Regions from separate parts of the Plantibacter sp. Leaf1 genome, predicted to be linked through region 3. Evidence: predicted binding sites of a transcription regulator. Region 3 holds the regulator's gene; each other region holds the start of a gene.
The links. The regulator HrcA, encoded in region 3, represses chaperone genes, less so after heat shock. The targets are predictions, from matches to a motif close to TTNGCACTCGNNNNNNNCGAGTGCNAA.
Positions count from the first base shown of each region.

Region 1 (4,435 bases), 640 kb from region 3:
GTCGGACGGCGCCGTCCGCCAGTAGAGACCGTTGTCGTCCCACGTCGTGAAGTCGGCGGAGGTGTTCGCCGGGGAGAACTGGATGACGCCTGCGCCGGTGACTTCGTCGATGAAGAGCTTCGACACACCCGACGACGCCGCACCGATGATGGCGGTGACGCCCTCGGAGAGCAGACGGGGGACCTCGGTCGCGTACGCCTTGTTGTCGGAGTCACCCGAGTCGCCGAGCGTCAGGTCGATCTTGATGCCCAGGTTGGCGTCGTTGACCTCCTTGACCGCGAGACCGACACCGGCTTCCTCGGGCGGGCCGAGGAACGCCAGGTTGCCCGTCTGGGGCAACGCGGTGCCGAGCTTCAGGGTGAGGTCGCCAGCAGGCTTGCTGCTGCCGCTGCCACTGTCGTCACTGCCACCTGAGGCGCATCCGCTCAGGACCAGCGCGCTGGCTCCGATCAGTGCGATGCCACCGAGAACGATGGCACGAGGGCGGGAGCGAGCGGCCGTGGCCTTCGAAAAGACGCTCATGGTACTCCTTGCTTGTCAGAAGAGTGGCAGCTCCAGGGGCTGCCGTTGTGTCAAGTTATCCGCTGAGAGTGCGCTGGACAATGTCGTTGACGTTACAAGCGTGTAACACGACCAAATCGTTACCTCAGAGGTACCGGTTTCGCGTCTTTCCTGCAGTGGTCGCGCGATCAGCGCCGGAATCCGCTGTTCAGACCCTCGCGGCGCGGCGTCGATCGGCGGCCGCGGATCGTCGGCTGCGCGCGGACGCCACGAGCATGTCGACCGTGAGGATGGCGAGTGCCAACCAGACGAGTCCGAAGCCCAGCCACCGCTCCGGCGGCATCGCCTCGTGGAGGACCGCCACGCCGACGACGAACTGGATGATCGGCGCGAAGTACTGGATGAACCCCATCCAGGTGAGCGGCAACCGCCGAGCCGCCGCGGCGAACAGCAGGAGCGGGACGGCGGTGATGACACCGGCACCGACCAGCAGGAGCGTGTGCCCCACTCCGGCGGTGCCGATCGTGAGCCCGCCGGAGACACCGACGGCGATGAGCTGCGCGATCGCGACAGGCGTCAGCCAAGCCGTCTCGAGCGTCAGACCCGACACCGCGTCGACCACACCACCGACCTGCTTCTTGATGTAGCCGTACAGGCCGAAGGAGAAGGCGAGGATGAGGGCGATCCACGGGACGCTGCCGTGCCCGATCGCGAGGACGAGCACCGCGATCACGCTGACGACCACTGCGGCCCACTGCGCGGGACGAAGCCGCTCGCGGAGGAAGAAGACGCCGAGGAAGACGGTGACGATCGGGTTGATGAAGTACCCGAGCGAGGCCTCGACCACCTGCCCGTTGAGGGCTCCGTAGACGTAGGTCTGCCAGTTGACGTAGATGAGCGCGCCGGCCAACCCCATCGTGAGCACGATGCGCCGCTGCCGCAGGATCCCGAGCAGGCGACGCCAGGAGCGCGTCACGAGGATGAGCACGGCGCAGAACACGAGGGAGAACACGATCCGCCAGGCGACCACCTCGAAGGCTCCGGCCGGCGCGAGCGCGATGAAGTAGAGCGGCAGTGCTCCCCAGAGGCAGTACGCGGCGACGGCCGAGATCAGGCCCGACCGGCTCCCCTGCTGTGGGACCTCGACCCCTGAACGCCCGCGCGCCGCTCCGGCGGCGAGCTCGACATCGACTTCGACTTCCGCTGGATCGCTCGGGTTCTGCACTGGTCCAGGCTAGACCCGCGGCGGGCTGGCCGACCTCGTGAAACGGACACAGCCCGAACGGCTGATGCCATTCGGGCTGTGGAGCGGCCTGAGCCGCTCGGTTCGTTCGTCGGTGTCTAGCGGACGACGACGGCGAGGACGTCGCGCGCGGACAGGACCAGGTAGTCCTCACCGGCGTACTTGACCTCGGTGCCGCCGTACTTGGAGTAGATCACCTTGTCGCCGACGGCGACGTCGAGGGGGACGCGGTTGCCGTTGTCGTCGATGCGACCGGGTCCGACCGCCACGACCTCGCCCTCCTGGGGCTTCTCCTTGGCGGTGTCGGGGATGACCAGACCGGAAGCGGTGGTCTGCTCTGCCTCGACCTGCTTGATGACGATGCGATCCTCGAGCGGCTTGATGGAGACCGACACGGTTGACCTCTTTCTTGAAACGAAGACGTTGTTAGCACTCACACTGCGAGAGTGCTGATTCCAGTCTAGGCATCTTCTGGCACTCACGCAATGCGAGTGCCAATCACCGGCTGCTAGCGTTGCCGGATGCACCCAGCTCCGCGAGAAGTCCGCTGACCATGGAACGATCGGAACTCGTGGAGCTCCTGACGGCCGAGGGGCTCAGACTCCTCGACTCGCTCCCGCCCTACCCGTCCAAGGACGAGGCCGTCCGACTCGTCGGTCGGCTCCGGAACGAGGGTCACTCCCCCGCGCTCGTCGCGGCCGTGCTCACGCAGTCGCGCCTCCGGCAGAAGGCGGTCGGCAAGTTCGGCCCCTTCGCCGACCGCATGCTGTTCACGGAGGCAGGCCTCGAACAGGCCACCCGCCTGCCCGTCGCCGCTCTGCACGCCGGGCGCTTCGCCCGGGCCGGCCTGACGCGCATCGCCGATCTCGGGAGCGGCATCGGCGCCGATTCGATGGCGATGGCCTCCCTCGACCTGGAGGTGACGGCGGTCGACATCGACGAGGTCACCGCCGCCATCGCGAGCTACAACCTGGCACCGTTCCCCTCGGCGACCGTCCGGAACGAAGCGGCCGAGGACGTCGCCCTCGAGGGGTTCGACGCCGTCTGGTTCGACCCGGCCCGGCGGACGGCAGGACACGCCGACACGGCGAGGCTCGCCAGCGCCGCCGACTACACCCCCTCCCTCGACACCGTCTTCGCCACGGCGGGCAGCCTCCCGGTCGGCGTCAAACTCGGGCCCGGCTTCGACCGCTCCCTCATCCCGGACGAAGCCGAGGCGCAGTGGGTCTCGGTCGACGGCCAACTCGTCGAGATGACCCTCTGGTTCGGCCCGCTCGCCCGACCGGGTGTCCGGCGTGCCGCGCTCCTGCTCGCTGACGGCGTCCACCACGAGCTCACGGCGGACGGCGACGCGGACGACGCCCCGGTCCGCGACCTCGGTGAGTACGTGCACGAACCCGACGGCTCCGTCATCCGCGCCCGTCTCATCGGCGACCTCGCCGTCCGCTTGGAGGCGGGCATGCTCGGTCAGGGCATCGCGTACCTCACCTCCGACAGCGCGACGACCTCGCCGTTCGCGTCGACGTTCCGTGTGCTCGAACGGCTCCCCATGGATGAGAAGACCCTCAAGCGGACGATGCGCGAGCGCGGGATCGGCGTCCTCGAGATCAAGAAGCGCGGCGTGGACATCGACCCGGCGACGTTCCGCAAACGGCTCGCGTTGCGCGGCGACCACTCGGCCACGATCATCCTCACGAGGATCGCGGGGAAGCACAGCGCCCTGCTGGTGGAGCGCGTCGCTCACTGACGTGCCGCCCCGTGCCTCGTGGGAGCGCTCGGTCACCGAGGCGACGCGCGTCCGCCGCGCCGACTAGGTCGAGACGTATCCGATGATGACGACGACGCTGTAGGCCAGCCAGCCGATCGAACAGGCGAGGCCGACGAAGCCGGTCACGAGCCCGGTCAGCGCGCGACCGCGAGCCCCCGGTTCGCGGCGGCGTGCTCCGAACCCGAGGACGATCGCGACGATCGACAGCGGGAAGCCCCAACCGACGAAGACCGACACGACGAGCCCGACGATCCCGCTGATGAGCGACCAGGTGCTGCGGGTCGTGGACGTGGTGGCGTCCGATGCGCCCGCCGATGCGGGCGGCTGCTGGTACGCGGCATATCCACCCTGGCTCGGAGCCTGGTACACGGCCGTCGGCACGGTCTGGAGGTACGTCGACTGCTCGCCCTGCCAAGCGGACGGAGCCGACTGCTGAGCCGGTCGGCCCGATGGAGCGGCGGGTGCGCCGGCGCGCCAGTCGGTGGCCGGCGGCGCGCCGTACCCCTGCTGGTCGGTCTGAGGCCACTGCTGCTGCGGTGAGGCCTGGTGGTAGGGCGGCTGCGGCTGCGAGGGCTGTTGTGCGGGCTGCTGGTAGGGCTGCTGCTGCTGAGCCGGCGGGTACTGATACCCCTGCGCCGGCTGACCGCCGTGCTCCGGCAGACCGGACTGCTGCTGCGGCTGCTGCGGTCCCGGCCCGCCGTCCTGGTGCGCGGGCCGTCCCTCGGGGTGCTGTTGCTCGTCCATCGCCGCTCCTTCGCTCCGTGACCGGGTACCGGCCCCATCCTATGCGTCGCGAGGTGGACGGGCTCGTCGAGGACGGCCGCGGCGACAGGGCCCCGCTCGAGCCTCGAGGACGTCTATTGGACCTGGATCTCCGTGACCGGCAGGGTCGAGTCGGCGCCGAAGTCGAGCGAGGAGGGCTC
Region 1 covers NZ_LMJX01000002.1:1,197,956-1,202,390, forward strand. The annotation lists gene ASE44_RS07840 (ABC transporter substrate-binding protein) at 1-522, opposite strand, end outside; gene rarD (EamA family transporter RarD) at 710-1,615, opposite strand; gene groES (co-chaperone GroES) at 1,843-2,139, opposite strand; gene ASE44_RS07855 (class I SAM-dependent methyltransferase) at 2,298-3,491, shown strand; gene ASE44_RS07860 (DUF4190 domain-containing protein) at 3,555-4,256, opposite strand; gene tsaD (tRNA (adenosine(37)-N6)-threonylcarbamoyltransferase complex transferase subunit TsaD) at 4,370-4,435, opposite strand, start outside.
Region 1: groES (co-chaperone GroES) is a predicted target of HrcA. The motif match lies at 2,216-2,242, and genes of this name have one in related genera.

Region 2 (4,435 bases), 520 kb from region 3:
CGCCCGGTCCGGCCGTTCCCCGGCTTGCCGCCGACGTAGAGCCACCCGAGGAGGTCTTCGCCCTTCTGCAGGCCGTGCGCTTTCCTGACGGCCTTCGCGCGGGTTGCGCCGCCGGTCCGCCAGAACACACCCCATCCGGCGTCGTCGAGCAGCAGGCTGATCATGTGGGCGACGCCGGAGGCCACGGCCTCCTGCTCCCAGGAGGCGACCTTCGACTTCTTCACGCTCACGACGACCGCGAGCAGCAGGGGAGCACGAAGGGGCTTCGTCGACGGCTTGGAATCGCCGTCCGCCTTCGCGAGCGCCCGGCCCAGCTTCACCCGGTCGTCACCCCGGAGGGCGATGACCCGCCACGGGCGCAGGGCTCCATGATCGGCCACACGGCCGGCGGCGCCGATGATCTCCAGCAGCTCCTCGTCGCTCGGAGCGACGTCGGTGACCTTCGACCACGAACGCCGCCCGGCGACGGCGGCCAGGACGGGGCTCTCGGCGGGCTCCGTCACTCCTTCGGCTCAGCGGTGTCGGCTGCTGCGAAGTTGAGCGCGATGGAGTTCATGCAGTAGCGATCCCCGGTCGGCGTACCGAAGCCGTCGTCGAAGACGTGCCCCAGGTGGGATCCGCACGAGGCGCAGCGCACCTCGGTCCGGACCATGCCGAGCGTGCGGTCTTCGATCAACTGCACCGCGTCGGGGTTCACGGACTCGTAGAAGCTCGGCCAGCCGCAGCCGGAGTCGAACTTCGTCCCGCTCTTGAAGAGTTCGGCGTTGCAGGCGGCACAGGTGTACAGGCCGGCGCGCGACTCGTCGAGGAGTTCACCCGTCCAGGCCCGCTCGGTCGCCGCTCCGCGGAGGACCTGGTACTGCTCGGGCGTGAGTTCCTCGCGCCACTGCTCGTCGGTCTTCGACACGTCGTACGTCATGCTGCTCCATTCGTTCTCGGTCATCCTACGCGCGGGGCCGCGTCGTACCTGCGGCCTCCGACTTCCAGCTCAACACTGGGGAGTCGCTGATCCTTCCCGGTGAACGTGCCTCCGCGCCGGACCGGATGCGACTCGGTGACGCTCCGCTGAATAGACTGAGGAATCGTCCGGGCGGAGTCCTCCCGGGCTCGCGGCACGGTACCGATCAGGAGGGGGTCGAGCATGCAGCCTGCATCGCACACGCCCGACGGCGGCGACGCGTCGGTCCCCGCCCCGGGCCTCAGCGAACGCGAACGAGAGATCCTCGAGTTCGAGTCCCACTGGATGCGCCACGTCGGGGCGAAGGAGGCCGCCATCCGCGACCGCTTCGCACTCTCGCCGACCCGCTATTATCAACTGCTCGGCGCGCTCATCGACTCGCCGTCCGCTCTCGCCCACGACCCCATGCTGATCAAGCGGCTGCAGCGCACCCGCGACGCCCGACTCTCGGCACGAGGAGCTTCAGCTCCACGTACCGACGGCTGAGCAGCTCACGGAGAACACACCATGGCTGAATCCTTCCCGCCCGACCGTTTCGACGAGGTCCCGGACCTCAAGCGCGTCGGCGCGCACCGTGCCCCGGCGCCGAAGGGGCGTGGCTGGATCGCCTTCCTGGTCGCCGTCGTGGCGACGTTGGTCCTCGTCGGGATCGGCACCTTCGCCCTGTTCGGGCTGAACGACCGCATCGACTTCTTCGGCGGTGCTGCCAGCCCGAGCGCGACGCCGACGCCCACGCCGACGCCCACGGAGGTGGCGCCCGTGGTCGATCCCGCGGCGAGCATCCTCGTCTTGAACGGGACGCCGACCGAGGGTCTGGCGGCATCGGCGGCGGCCGCGATCGCTGCCGCCGGGTTCACCCAGCAGATCCCGACGAGCGACGCGAGCACGGAGGACGTCACGGCGAGCGGCGTCTACTATCAGGACCCCTCGCAGGAGGGCGTGGCACGCGCCATCGCGAACGCGCTCGGCGGCATCCCGATCCAGATCACGGACCAGTACGCGATCCCCGTCGAGGAGGGCGAGGCTCCCGTCCTCCGCATCGTCGTCGTGGTCGGCGCCGACTACCAGCCGGCCGCCTGAGCGCAGCGTCCCCGCCGGAGCTCGTCGGCTCGTCCGACCGGCCAGTGTTTCCGGGGTGTTTCCTCCATGTTGAGTTGTCGTAATACTCCGCGACGATTGTCGATTTCGGGGTGATCCGGGACAACGCCCCGGATTAGGATCTGGAATTGGCCGCTCATCCCGTCCCGTCTCGACTCGCCCCTGAGTCCGTTTTGGCGCAGGGTGGCCGCCGGGGTCCCGACTCCGGACGGCAGGTCCGGGTTCGGCAGCAGCCGACGCCTGTGAGCACGCAGCAATGGGAGTATGAAATGGCGAACGGAACCGTCAAGTGGTTCAACGCTGAGAAGGGCTTCGGCTTCATCACGGTCGACGAGGGTGGACAGGACGTCTTCGTCCACTACTCGGCGATCGACATGAGCGGCTACAAGTCCTTGGAAGAGGGCCAGGCGGTCGTCTTCGAGGTCGGCACCGGAGCGAAGGGGCCCCAGGCCGAGGCCGTCCGATTGGCGTAAGCGCCCATCGGACACGGGATTCCTGCGACGCCGCCCACTCCGGTGGGCGGCGTCGTTCGTCGTCTCCGGGCCGTTCCCGGGAGTTCGCTCAGTGCGCTGACGCTCACTTGCACTCCCACCCCCTGAGTGCCAGAATCGACTTAGCACTCGTACTCATTGAGTGCTAAAAACGTTCATGACGTCCGGGAGGGACGAAAAACACACATGGCTAAGATCATTGCTTTCGACGAGGAGGCCCGTCGCGGCCTCGAGCGTGGACTGAACATTCTTGCTGACACGGTCAAGGTCACCCTTGGGCCGCGCGGTCGCAACGTCGTCCTCGAGAAGAAGTGGGGCGCCCCCACGATCACCAACGACGGCGTGTCCATCGCCAAGGAGATCGAACTCGACGACCCGTACGAGAAGATCGGCGCGGAGCTCGTCAAGGAGGTCGCCAAGAAGACCGACGACGTCGCCGGCGACGGCACCACCACCGCCACCGTGCTGGCTCAGGCGCTCGTGCGCGAGGGCCTCCGCAACGTCGCCGCAGGCGCCGACCCCATCAGCCTCAAGCGCGGCATCGAGAAGGCCGTCGAGGCCGTCACGGTCGAGCTCATCGCCAACGCGAAGGAGGTGGAGACCAAGGAGGAGATCGCTGCGACCGCTTCCATCTCCGCCGGCGACACCACCATCGGCGAGATCATCGCCGAGGCGATCGACAAGGTCGGCAAGGAAGGCGTCGTCACCGTCGAGGAGTCGAACACCTTCGGCACCGAGCTCGAGCTCACCGAGGGCATGCGCTTCGACAAGGGTTACCTGTCGCAGTACTTCGTGACCGACCCCGACCGCCAGGAAGCGGTGTTCGAGGACCCCTACATCCTCATCGCCAACCAGAAGATCTCCGCGATCAAGGACCTCCTGCCGATCGTCGACCAGGTCATCCAGTCGGGCAAGCAGCTCCTCATCATCGCCGAGGACGTCGACGGCGAAGCACTCGCGACGCTCGTCGTGAACAAGATCCGTGGCATCTTCAAGTCCGTCGCCGTCAAGGCTCCGGGCTTCGGCGACCGCCGCAAGGCGCAGCTGCAGGACATCGCCATCCTCACCGGTGGTCAGGTCATCTCCGAGGAGGTCGGCCTCAAGCTCGAGACCGTCACCCTCGACCTCCTCGGCCGCGCCCGCAAGGTCGTCATCACCAAGGATGAGACCACCATCGTCGAAGGTGCCGGCGACGCCGAGGCCATCGCCGGTCGTGTGTCCCAGATCCGCAAGGAGATCGACAACACGGACAGCGACTACGACCGCGAGAAGCTCCAGGAGCGTCTCGCCAAGCTCGCGGGCGGTGTCGCGGTCATCAAGGCCGGTGCAGCGACCGAGGTCGAGCTCAAGGAGCGCAAGCACCGCATCGAGGACGCCGTCCGCAACGCGAAGGCTGCCGTCGAAGAGGGCATCGTCGCCGGTGGTGGCGTCGCCCTGATCCAGGCCGGCAAGACCGCCTTCGAGAAGCTCGAGCTCGTCGGAGACGAGGCGACCGGTGCGAACATCGTCAAGGTCGCCATCGACGCTCCGCTCAAGCAGATCGCGCTGAACGCCGGCCTCGAGCCCGGTGTCGTGGCCGACAAGGTCCGCAACCTGCCCGTCGGACACGGCCTCAACGCCGCGACCGGCGAGTACGTCGACATGCTCGCAGCCGGCATCAACGACCCGGTGAAGGTCACGCGCTCCGCGCTGCTCAACGCAGCGTCGATCGCCGGCCTGTTCCTCACCACCGAGGCCGTCGTCGCCGACAAGCCGGAGAAGAACCCGGCTCCGGCCGGCGACCCGACCGGTGGCATGGACTTCTAAGTCCGACAGCAGCACACGCGCAGGGCGTCTCCTTCGGGAGGCGCCCTGCGCCGTTGTTCCCGCGGGGCCCGGCCCGGGAGCG
Region 2 covers NZ_LMJX01000002.1:1,079,558-1,083,992, reverse strand. The annotation lists gene ASE44_RS07320 (nitroreductase family protein) at 1-503, opposite strand, end outside; gene msrB (peptide-methionine (R)-S-oxide reductase MsrB) at 500-919, opposite strand; gene ASE44_RS07310 (DUF3263 domain-containing protein) at 1,142-1,444, shown strand; gene ASE44_RS07305 (LytR C-terminal domain-containing protein) at 1,466-2,038, shown strand; gene ASE44_RS07300 (cold-shock protein) at 2,326-2,529, shown strand; gene groL (chaperonin GroEL) at 2,734-4,353, shown strand.
Region 2: groL (chaperonin GroEL) is a predicted target of HrcA. The motif match lies at 2,670-2,696, and genes of this name have one in related genera.

Region 3 (4,435 bases):
ATCACCCGATCGGTCTCGGCGAGGAGGGTCGTCGGGATCTCCCCGGACACGATGCGGCTGAAAACGGACGGTGCTTCACTCATGCCCACCAGTCTAAGGTTCGCAGCGGCGTCCTGCGCGGGCTGGACCCGGGTCACCAGCGGCCGAGCAGCACGTTCACCGCTGCGATCGCCGCCGGCCCCGCCGTCGAGGTGCGCAGCACACCCGAGCCGATCCGCACGGCGACCGCGCCGGCGTCGACGAGTCGCTCGAGCTCGGCGGGCGAGATCCCGCCCTCGGGGCCGACGACGAGCACCACCTCGTCGGTGTCGAAGGTCGACGGGTCGAGGTCCGTCAGGCTGAGCGCGGCCGTGGGCTCCAGGACGAGTACGGTCCGTCCGTCAGCATGGGCGGCGAGGCCACGCGCGTCGACGACCTCGGACACCTCGGGCACCCGGGCGCGGATCGACTGCTTGGCCGCCTCGCGCACGATCAGCTGCCAGCGGGCTCGGCCCTTGCTCGCCTTCTCGCCCTGCCAGCGGGAGATGCTGCGCTCAGCACCCCAAGGGATGATCCGGTCGACCCCGAGCTCGGTCGCCGCCTGGATGGCGAGTTCGTCGCGATCGCCCTTGGCCAGCGCCTGCACGAGCACGAGTGCCGGACGGTTCTCCGGATGCACGACCACCGACTCGACGCGCATCTCGAGCTCGCCCGGTTCGCTCCGGACGACGGTTCCCGTGGCGATCAGTCCGCGACCGTTGCCGATCGACGTCGTCTCCCCCACCCGCAATCGGCTGACCGACACGGCGTGCTTCGCCTCCGGCCCCCGGAGGGTGACCGAGTCGCCGACGCCGGTCGATTCGAGGTCCTCGCGGACGTACAGCGAGCTCATCTCAACCGACGCCGTGGAAACGGTCGCGGATCTTCGCGAACAGGCCCTGCTGGAACTGCGCCAGCGCAGGAGGACCCTGACGCCTGCCCGAGGCGAAGCTCTTGATGAGTTCCCGCTCGCGGTGGTCGAGCTTGGTCGGGGTGACGACCTGGACGCCGATCTTGAGATCGCCGCGACTGTTGCCGCGGAGCCGGGTCACGCCGCGGTCCTTGACCGTGATGACCTCGGAACTCTGGACGCCCGGACGCAGTTCCACCTCGACGTCTCCGTCGAGTGCGTGGACCGTGACGTGGCGCCCGAAGATGGCGTCCGTCATCGGGACCTCCAGCGTGCACAGCAGGTCGTCGCCGTCGCGGCTGAAGACGTCGTGGTGCTTGACCTTCATCTCGAGGTAGAGGTCGCCGTTGGGGCCTCCGGCCGGACCGACCTCGCCGCTCCCGGGCATCTGCAGCCGCAGACCGGTGTCGACACCGGCCGGGATGTCGACCGACACGGTGCGACGGGCGCGAAGGCGTCCCTGACCCTGGCAGGTGACACACGGGGTCGCGATGATCGTCCCGTAGCCACGGCAGGTGCCGCAGGGTGCCGAGGTCATGACGTTCCCGAGCAGCGAGCGGACGGCGCGCTGGATGGAACCGGTGCCGTGGCAGATGTCGCAGGTGACCGGCGAGGTGCCCGGCTGGCAGCACGAGCCGTTGCAGGTGCCGCAGAGCACCGCGGTGTCGACCTCGAGGTCGCGGTGGGTGCCGAAGATGACCTCGTCGAGGTCGAGCTCGACGCGGAGGAGGGCGTCCTCGCCGCGCGAGCGACGCGACTTCGGCCCGCGCTGCTGGCCGCCACCGCCGAAGAAGGTGTCGAAGATGTCGCCGAACCCACTGAAGCCGGCGTCGCCGCCACCGAACCCACCCGCCTGCGGACCCAGGTCGTACTGCTGGCGCTGCTTGGGGTCACTGAGCACGTCGTAGGCGTGCGTGACCTCCTTGAACCGCTCGGAGGCGTCGGATCCCGGGTTGACGTCGGGGTGCAGCTCGCGCGCGAGGCGGCGGTAGGCCTTCTTGATCTCTTCGGGCGTCGCCTCCTTGGCGACGCCGAGGGCTGCGTAGTGGTCGGGGTAGTCAGCCACTGAGGGCCTTTCGTTCGAGGTGCGGAAGGTGTTGGTGGACGCGACGAGGAGGCGTCACTCGGCGTCGAGGATGCGCGAGAGGTATCTGGCAACGGCTCGGACCGCCGCCATGTTGCTCGCGTAGTCCATTCTCGTGGGGCCGAGCACGCCGAGGCGGGCGATTTCGCCACCAGAGGAACGGTAGTTCCCCGCGACGACACTCGTCGTCTCGAGGCCGAACGACGCGTTCTCCCGCCCGATGCTGGCGACGACCCCGTCCCGCTCCGACTCCATCTCGCCGAAGAGCCTGAGGAGGACCACCTGCTGCTCGATCGCGTCGAGCACCGGGTAGATGCTGCCCGGGAAGTCGTCCTCCGTGCGAGCGAGGTTCGCGGCGCCCGCCATTACGAGGCGGTCCTGGCGCTGGGCCGAGAGCTGCTCGCGCACCGCGTCGACGATGCGGACCGCCGAGGACCGGTCGAGTTCGGCGATCGTGTCGGGGACGTCGCCGAGGGCGTCGTGGGCGTCGAGGAGGGGACGTCCGGCGACCGCCTCGTTGCACGCACCGCGGAGGCGCGCGATGAGGTCGTCGTCGACCGGCCGCTCCGTCTCGATGAGACGCTGCTCCACCCGGCCGTTGTCGAGGATGATGACGGCGAGCACCCGGTTCGGCGTGACGCTCACGAGCTCGAGGTGCCGGACGCGGGCACGGGAGAACATGGGGTACTGGACGAGCGCGACCTGGTTCGTGAGTTGCGACAGGAGCCTCACCGTGCGGTGGAGCACCTCGTCGAGGTCGCCGGATGCGCCGAGGAACGTCTCGATCGCCGTCCGTTGTGCGTTGTTCAGGGGACGCCGGTCGGCGAGGTGGTCGACGAACATGCGGTAGCCCTTGTCCGTCGGGACGCGCCCCGAGGAGGTGTGGGGCGCGGCGATGAGCTCCTCGTCCTCGAGCTGGGCCATGTCGTTGCGGATGGTGGCCGCCGAGACGCCGAAGGAGTGACGATCGACGATCGTCTTCGACCCGACCGGCTCACGCGACGCGACGTAGTCCTGGACGATGACCCGGAGGACCTCGAGACCGCGATCCGACACCATGGCGAACCCCTCTCCTCGTCTTCGCCGAACACCGACCGTCAGCACTCAAACACCCTGACTGCCAATCATATCGCGGCCCACCGGAAGGCATCCCTTGCGCGCCGTGGCGGCCCAGGAATACCGTTGGCGACAGGCGTGGGTCCCGTTTCCGCGACACCTGGTGCGATACGCTCTGCTGGACCAATTGAATATCACTCTCCGTGAAAGGTGCGAAGATGTCCGATCCGAACGCTCAACCGCCCGTCGACCCTGCCAAGGGCGGGTCGGTTCCGCCTGCAGGAGACGGCGCGACGCCCCCGCCCGCAGCTCCTCACCAGCCGCCGGCAGGCTCCTACCCGCCGCCACCCGCCGGTGGCTACGCGCCGCCGCCGCCCGGTGCCGGTTCCTACCCGCCGCCGCCCGCCGGCGCTCCGCAGTACCAGCAGCCCTACCCCGTCGCGCAGCCCATGAGCCCGTCCGACGAGAAGCTCTGGTCGACCCTCATCCACATCGGTGGGATCTTCTTCGGGTTCATCCCGCCGCTGATCGGCTACCTGGCGCTCAAGGACCGCGGGCCGTTCATCAAGGCCCACACGCTCACCGCGCTCAACTTCCAGTTGACCATGCTGATCGCGCTCGTGGTCGGCTCGATCCTCACGATCGTCGTGGTCGGCATCCTCGTCATCATCGCCGTGTACATCGTCGTGATCGTCTTCAGCATCATCGCCGCGATCAAGGCGAACAAGGGCGAGCTGTACAGCTACCCGCTCACGATCCAGTTCATCAAGGCCTGATCCTCCGAGCCCCACTCGACAGCCCCGTCCGGTCCGCCGGTCGGGGCTGTCGGTCTTCCGGCGGTCTGACGCCGTCCGACGGTCTCCCGGCCGGGACGCGCCCGGACCGCGTCAGTCGCCGACGAGTCGACGGACGACGGCGTCGGCGAGGAGTCGACCGCGTCGCGTGAGCTCGAGGCGGCCGAGGAGCGCCTGCCGCGCATCGACGAGCTCCTCGGCGATGAGCCCCGCGACGGCGGTTCGCGCCTCGGGGGCGAGGGTGCGGATCGGGATGCCGTCGCGCGTCCGGGTGAGCAACAGGATGCGTTCGAGTTCGCGGGTCTCGTCGTCGAGGGTCTCGCGACCGGCGGCGGGCGACTCGTCAGCCGCGATGCGCTGGGCGTAGGCCGCCGGGTGCTTGACGTTCCACCAGCGCACCCCGCCGACGTGGCTGTGGGAGCCGGGACCGACACCCCACCAGTCCTCACCCGTCCAGTAGGACAGGTTGTGCCGGGAGCGGTGAGCGTCGGACGTGGCCCAGTTGCTGACCTCGTACCAGCCGTATCCGGCTGCGGTCAGGAGGTCGTCGGCGAGCTCGTACATGTCGGCCTG
Region 3 covers NZ_LMJX01000002.1:555,544-559,978, forward strand. The annotation lists gene ASE44_RS04855 (HIT domain-containing protein) at 1-83, opposite strand, end outside; gene ASE44_RS04860 (16S rRNA (uracil(1498)-N(3))-methyltransferase) at 134-871, opposite strand; gene dnaJ (molecular chaperone DnaJ) at 873-1,994, opposite strand; gene hrcA (heat-inducible transcriptional repressor HrcA) at 2,049-3,071, opposite strand; gene ASE44_RS18905 (DUF4870 domain-containing protein) at 3,287-3,844, shown strand; gene hemW (radical SAM family heme chaperone HemW) at 3,956-4,435, opposite strand, start outside.